Luteolibacter yonseiensis: one gene and its partner. Each later gene encodes a partner of the first gene's protein in a complex. Links are inferred from orthologs where the notes say so. Each region holds a gene or a part of one and is shown in the gene's direction. Other genes may lie near its edges. The genes, in order: acpP and fabF.

Region 1 (3,192 bases):
GCTTGCGGGAGGCTTCGAGGAGCGGCTTGAGGAAGCCTTCCACCTTGTTCGGGTGGCAGTGGTCGGTGTGGAGGGCGATGAGCACGTTGTGCTTCTCGGCGAGAAGGTGGCAGGCTTCGGCCAGCACGATGGCGCCGAACGCGGCGTCCTTGACGCCGGTGCCGGAGGCGAACTCGCCGCCACCGGTGGAAACCTGGATGATCCCGTCGGATTTCGCTTCGGAAAACGCCTTGAGCGCGCCGTTGATGGTGGGCAGCGATGTGACGTTGATGGCAGGGTAGGCGTAGCCACCTTTTTGGGCGGCGTCCAGCATGGCGGCGTATTGCTCAGGAGTTGCGATTGGCATGGGGCGGATTCCATAACGAACCCGTACCGGAAGGACAAGCGGGAATACTGGGAAATCCTCGCAACGGGCGGCTTGTGGCTTGCCAACCGATCCTCATCCGGGTTGTTTCTTGACCAGCCCGATGACTCCGTCCGAAACAATCGTCTGTAAGCCCACGCCCTGGTTTCTCCTCCGCGCGGTGGTGATGTTGCTCATGTTCGGGGTTTTTTCCGTGCTGTTCTATAAGGACGGTCTGACCGGTTACCGGAAAAAGAACGAGGTGTTTTATCTCAACAAGACCTTCGAACGCGCCGCCAAGGAGGATTTCTCCAAAATGAACGCCGGCGGCACGCTCACCGCCGCGGAGTGGAAGGCGTATGCGGAGAAGCAGTCCGTCCTGTTTCCGGAAGATCCCTACGTGCTGCCCGCGGATATTAAGCTGCCGATGCCGTGGCCCGCCGTGCTGCACGACTATGAGCGAATGAAGCCGTTGCAATGGAACATCTTGTGGCGCGAGTATTCCAAGGAGCACGGTCTTGCCGCCTCACCGCCGGAAGAGGCTTACACCGCACAGAAAATCCGCGAGCAATGGATCGTCTTCTACATCTGTTCAGCGCTCTCGCTGGTCGCCGCGTTCATCCTTCTCCGCACCCTCCGCCGCACGATTTCCGTGGATGGCGAGGCCGTCACCACCCAGCAGGGCAGGCGCGTGCCGTTCGGGGATTTGAAAAAACTCGACCTTCGCAAGTGGGAGACCAAGGGGCTCGCCTTCATCGATTACGACGGCGCTTCCGGGAAAGGGAGGATCCGCATCGACGGCCTCACCTACGGTGGATTCAAAAAAGAGCAGGACGAGCCGGCCGAACGCCTGATGCAGCGGATCCGGGCACATTTTTCCGGGGAAATCATTGAATACGCCCGCGTCACGGAAAATACCCCGGCTGACGGGGAGACGAAGCCCGGCTGACCGAAATTTCCGCCGCCCGCGCTTTTCCGCCTTCCGATTCGTTTTCGAGGTTGCCAAGTGCCGTCAGCAAGCGATAACCAAGCCCAACGCCAACCCCAACCCTCAACTATAGCAACTCATGTCAGAAAAAAGTATCGAAGCCCGTGTAAAGGACATCATCGTGGACCAACTTGGCGTCAACGCTGATCAAGTCACCCTCGAAGCAAAATTCGTCGAAGATCTCGGCGCCGATTCACTCGACACCGTCGAGCTCGTGATGGCATTCGAAGAGGAGTTCGACATCGAAGTGCCGGACGAAGAAGCTGAGAAGCTCCAGGCTGTCGGTGACGTCGTCACCTACATCACCAGCCAGCAAGCCTGATAGCGGTAGGCGGACGCTTTGTGAAAGGGCGGGCTCCTAGAAAGGTGTCCGCCCTTTTCTTTGCAATTCGCCACAGCCGGGTGACAATTCACCGCACATGCACACACCGGACGACATTCAATACGCGCTGGAAACCACCAAGGTTCTTCACGAGCCGGACCGCCGCATTGATACCTTCGGAGAGACGCGTTTCGAGTTCCAGCTCATCAGCGAGCTCATGGACCGTGCCGGCGAGGTCCGCATCCGCACCGGGGAGGTGGAGGCCATGCGCCCGCGCATCCTCCGGCCCGCGGCCTATAACGAGGTGAAGCTGGAAGGCTTCGACCCGTCCGCCCGGGCGCGGTTCGACAAACTGGTGGAAAAACTCCGGGCCGAGGGCAAGGACCTCGCGTTCCTCCAATATGGTTTCCAGTTCAAGCGTGGGCATGTTCACGAGGAAATCATCCACGACACCCTGGACTCCGTGCGCGAGCGCGTGCTGGAGGACATCCGCAAGACGGGAAATCCCGCCCGCGCCGTCATCGAGGGTGTGGACGACGCGTGGGAAATCTCCATTCTCAAATTCTCCTTCGAAATGATCCTCCGCTCCCATGAGATCAATGCCTTTGATTTCAAGCGCCGCGGACTTATCTGATCTCCCATGAGCCTTTGGACGGTTTTCAAGCTATTCGCCGCGTTGGGTGTCATGGTCGTCATGGCCTTCACGGGAGCCCTGGCCTATCACATCCTCGTCGCGCCGCTTGACGGGCTGTTTGCGAAAATCATCCCGAACCCGGCCGAAGTCATCGGCACGCAGCCGGACGCCGACTTCGCGAAGATGCTTGATTCCACCGAGCTTCCGGACATCGATCCCGGTGAGAAGGCCTTCCAGAAAGCCCATGAGCTGCTCGCTCTCGGCGAGCTCGCCGAAGCCCGCGAAAAGCTCACCGCCATTGTCAACGTTTACCCGACCTCCTCTGCCGCGCCCACCGCCCGGCGCATCGTCGGAGAGATGAACCTTGATGAAATCCTCTCGACCAAGCGGATGGAGGGAAAAAAATCCCACATCGTCAAGAGGGGGAACTCCTTCCTGGGCATCGCCAGCCAATACAAGACCACGCTCGACATGATCATGTTCCTGAATGGCATGATGGAGCTGAAAAACATCCAGCCCGGCGAGGAGCTCATTGTCATGCCGCTCGAGTTCCGCCTGCTCATCGAGCCGCAGCGCAAATCGATCTCCGTTTGGGATGATGGAAAGTTCGTCCGCGAGTATCCCATTCTCCACATGGCCGCTACCCCGCCGGCGAAGGGGAAGACCACCATCGCTTCAAAAGCCGCCGAACTCGACGGCCATCGCGTGCAGCCGCAGTCGAAGGACTACCGGGCTGCCGAAAAGGTCATCCAACTCGCGAAGCCCACCCTCCAGATCCGTGGTGCCAGCGGCGCCGGTGAGGACGCCCCCCGGGGCATCGTCATCCGCTCGCAGGACATGGAGGAGATCAGCCTGCTGACCCGGGTGGGCAACGAGGTGGAGATCCGCTGATGACGAGGCGGTTG
Region 2 (3,208 bases), on another replicon or contig:
GGGTGAAGCGTTTCGCTTTCGGGTAGGCCTTGGCCGGGATGCACTCCACATTCCTGAACGCGCCTTGCAAGGACTTCGCGAAGGACTTGTCCGGATGCGCGGACCAGAAAATCACGCGCCCGCCCGGACGCAGCGCCTGCTTGATCCGCTCGATTCCGGGCTTCTGGTACAATCTCTCGTTCACATCCTGGACAAACGGGTCCGGCCCGTTGTCCACATCGAGCAAGATCGTGTCGTAGCGTTCGTTTCCGCAACCGTCGATCAGTTCGTAAACGTCCCGCACGTGGATTCTCACGCGTGGATCGTCCAGCAGCTGGCCATTCACCTCATGAAGGAATTCCCGATTCCACTCCACGATCACGGGCAGCAGTTCCGCCACATCCACCACGGCATCAGGCCCGGTCAGGGCGAGCACCCGTTTCAACGTGAAGCCGAATCCCAGGCCCCCGATCAGCACGCGGGCTTGCGCGGGGAGATTCGCACATGACAGTTCCGCCATCTGTTCCTCCGAGGAGGAGGCCGTGGTGCTCATCAGTTGCAGGCCTGCCACCTTGAGGAAATGATGCCCGTCGTGCTCGTGGAGCGTGATGCGTTCCCCATCGGGTGTCGTGCTGGTGGCGAGGGTGCGGGTGATTTTCATGGAACGGGTGCCCCAGTCTTCACGCAAATTCCGCTGGAGCAATCCATTCCCGTGCGTAGCTTTCCGAGGTTCCAGGTTTTCCACTCCAAATGAGACGATTGTTCACGATCATTGTCCTGCTCATGACCTTCGCGATGCTTGGAGCCGTCGTCTGGGTGGCGAATCATCTCGACACGATCAAACCTTCGCAGGGGCCTCGGAAACAATCCCCTGCTGAGACTTCCCCACCCGCTTCGAGTCCTGTTCCGGGGCGGTAACCCTTTCATTTTAAAACCTGATCCCTCATCGCATCATGAGGCTTGCGCGTTCGCTTATCCCGCGCCAACCTTTTTCACAATTATGAGCGAACGACGCGTCGTCATCACCGGCATCGGCTGTATTTCCCCACTTGGCAACGACCTGAGCACCACTTGGGACGGCCTCAAAGAGGGGCGCAGCGGCATCTCCACCATCACCCAGATCGATCCTACCCCGTTCGACTGCAAAATCGCTGGTGAAATCAAGAATTTCAATGCCGACCAGTACTTCAACGTACCCAAGGACGCCCGTCGCGCGGACCGCTATGTGCAATTCGCCGTGGCCGCTTCGAAAATGGCGATGGAGGATTCCGGCATCGATGTCTCGAAAATCGACCCGCGCCGCTTCGGCTGCATGGTCGGCAGCGGCATCGGCGGACTTTCCACGCTGGAGCGCGAGCACACGACTTTCATGGAAAAAGGACCGAAGCGCGTTTCGCCCTTCACCATTCCGATGATGATCTCGAACATCGCCAGCGGCATCGTTTCCATGGAGTTCGGCCTTCTCGGTCCGAACATGGTCATCGTCACCGCCTGCGCCACCTCCAACCATAATATCGGGGAAGCATGGCGGATCATCAAGTTCGGCGATGCGGATGCGTTCGTCTGCGGTGGTGCCGAAGCCGCCGTCCTGCCGATGGGCCTTTCCGGATTCGCAAGCATGAAGGCGCTCAGCACCCGCAACGACGAGCCTGAGAAGGCTTCCCGTCCGTTCGACAAGGGCCGCGACGGCTTTGTCATGGGCGAGGGCGCGGGTGTCGTCGTCATCGAGGAACTCGAACACGCCCTCAAGCGGGGGGCGAAGATCTACGCCGAACTCATCGGCTATGGTGTGAGCGCGGACGCCTACCACCTCAGCGCGCCATCGCCCGATGGCAGCGGCCCTGCCTACGCCATCGCGATGGCGCTCAAGCATGGGAAGAAGAATCCCGAGGACGTGCAGTATCTCAACGCCCACGCCACCTCCACCGGCCTCGGTGATGTGGCGGAGACGAAAGCCATCAAGGTTGCCTTCGGAGACTACGCGAAAAACGGCCTCATGGTCAGTTCCACCAAGTCCATGACCGGCCACATGCTGGGCGCGGCGGGCGGTATCGAGCTCATCGCCAGCGTCATGGCCATCAAGGACGGTGTCATTCCTCCGACCATCAACGTTGAAGAGCAGGATCCCGAGTGCGATCTGGACGTCGTCCCGAACGTCGCCCGCGAGGTGCCGGTGAAGGTGGCGCTCTCCAACAGCTTCGGCTTCGGAGGTCACAACGCCTCCGTGCTCGTCAGCAAATACGAGTGACCCGGACCATGGAAAATCCGATCCATCGGCAGGCGGGCGTCATCGCGTTCGCAGATACGGACGCCAGCGGATGGATGCATTTTCCAAACGTCTTCAAATACGTCGAAGCCGCCGAGCACGCGTGCCTGCGCTCGCGCGGCGTGCTCGTCTTCGATCGAGCGGAAGGCGGCTGGCCAAGGGTGAAAGTCGGTTGCGAATACAAGCGTCCGTTTCTCGCGGGAGATCCGTATGAGGTGCTGCTGGAGATTTCCAACATCGGCGCGTCCTCCATCACTTGGGAATTCCAGGTGCTTAATGCCGCCGGTGAAACCGCGGCGTTCGGCAGCATGACGAATGTCCGCGTGAATCACGTCGGCAGGCCTGTCCTGATCACCGGCGAGGAACGCTCCAGACTGGAGCGCGGGATTCATTCCGCCGCGCGAAGCGCCGATGGCGCGGAATAGCCGCACAGCAATACCATTTCCATGGAACCTTCTTCCGAAATCTCCGGCCGCATCATCCTCGTTCCGACCCCCATCGGGAATCTGTCCGACATCACCCTGCGCGCCCTTGAGATCCTCCGCGGTGCCGACCGCATCGCCTGCGAGGACACACGCCATTCCGGCCAGTTGCTCGCGCACCACGGCATCCCCGGGAAGCCCCTCGTTTCACTCCACGAACACAACGAAGCCCGCCGTGCGCCGGATCTCATCGCAGCCGCCAGAGCCGGTGAAACCATCGCCGTCATCAGCGACGCGGGCATGCCCGGCATCTCGGATCCCGGTTACCGGCTGGTGCAGGCGTGCATCGAGAGCGGCACGCCCTTCGAAGTTCTGCCAGGTCCATCCGCCGTCATCACCGCGCTCATCGGCTCGGGCTTTCCGTGCCATGCCTTCCGCTTCGGTGGATTTCTCTCTGTGAAATCCGGCAAGCGCCGCAGCGCCCTTTCCTCCGCGCTTGATTCCGGGGAAACCGGCATCTTTTTCGAGTCTCCCCACCGGA

What was found.
Region 2: the proteins of acpP (region 1) and fabF are in contact, whole or in part, in a solved structure (PDB 6OKG), measured with the Escherichia coli proteins. The link is inferred for Luteolibacter yonseiensis from one-to-one orthologs.

The regions. Positions count from the first base shown.
Region 1 is NZ_JAENIK010000013.1:565,757-568,948, reverse strand. Bases 161-3,031 are described here. They hold acpP (acyl carrier protein), read left to right. Parts: upstream 161-1,410; coding sequence 1,411-1,653; downstream 1,654-3,031. Other genes in these bases: JIN84_RS22760 (LysM peptidoglycan-binding domain-containing protein), read left to right, coding at 2,294-3,031; JIN84_RS22765 (hypothetical protein), read left to right, coding at 1,751-2,287; JIN84_RS22775 (hypothetical protein), read left to right, coding at 558-1,292; fbaA (class II fructose-bisphosphate aldolase), read right to left, coding at 161-346. Also shown: more of fbaA, read right to left, coding at 1-160; more of JIN84_RS22760, read left to right, coding at 3,032-3,178. UniProt on the Escherichia coli protein: Carrier of the growing fatty acid chain in fatty acid biosynthesis.
Region 2 is NZ_JAENIK010000004.1:174,745-177,952, reverse strand. Bases 217-3,103 are described here. They hold fabF (beta-ketoacyl-ACP synthase II), read left to right. Parts: upstream 217-979; coding sequence 980-2,227; downstream 2,228-3,103. Other genes in these bases: rsmI (16S rRNA (cytidine(1402)-2'-O)-methyltransferase), read left to right, coding at 2,692-3,103; JIN84_RS02505 (acyl-CoA thioesterase), read left to right, coding at 2,236-2,670; JIN84_RS02515 (hypothetical protein), read left to right, coding at 730-897; JIN84_RS02520 (spermine/spermidine synthase domain-containing protein), read right to left, coding at 217-640. In the rest of the region: more of JIN84_RS02520, read right to left, coding at 1-216; more of rsmI, read left to right, coding at 3,104-3,208. UniProt on the Escherichia coli protein: Involved in the type II fatty acid elongation cycle. Catalyzes the elongation of a wide range of acyl-ACP by the addition of two carbons from malonyl-ACP to an acyl acceptor.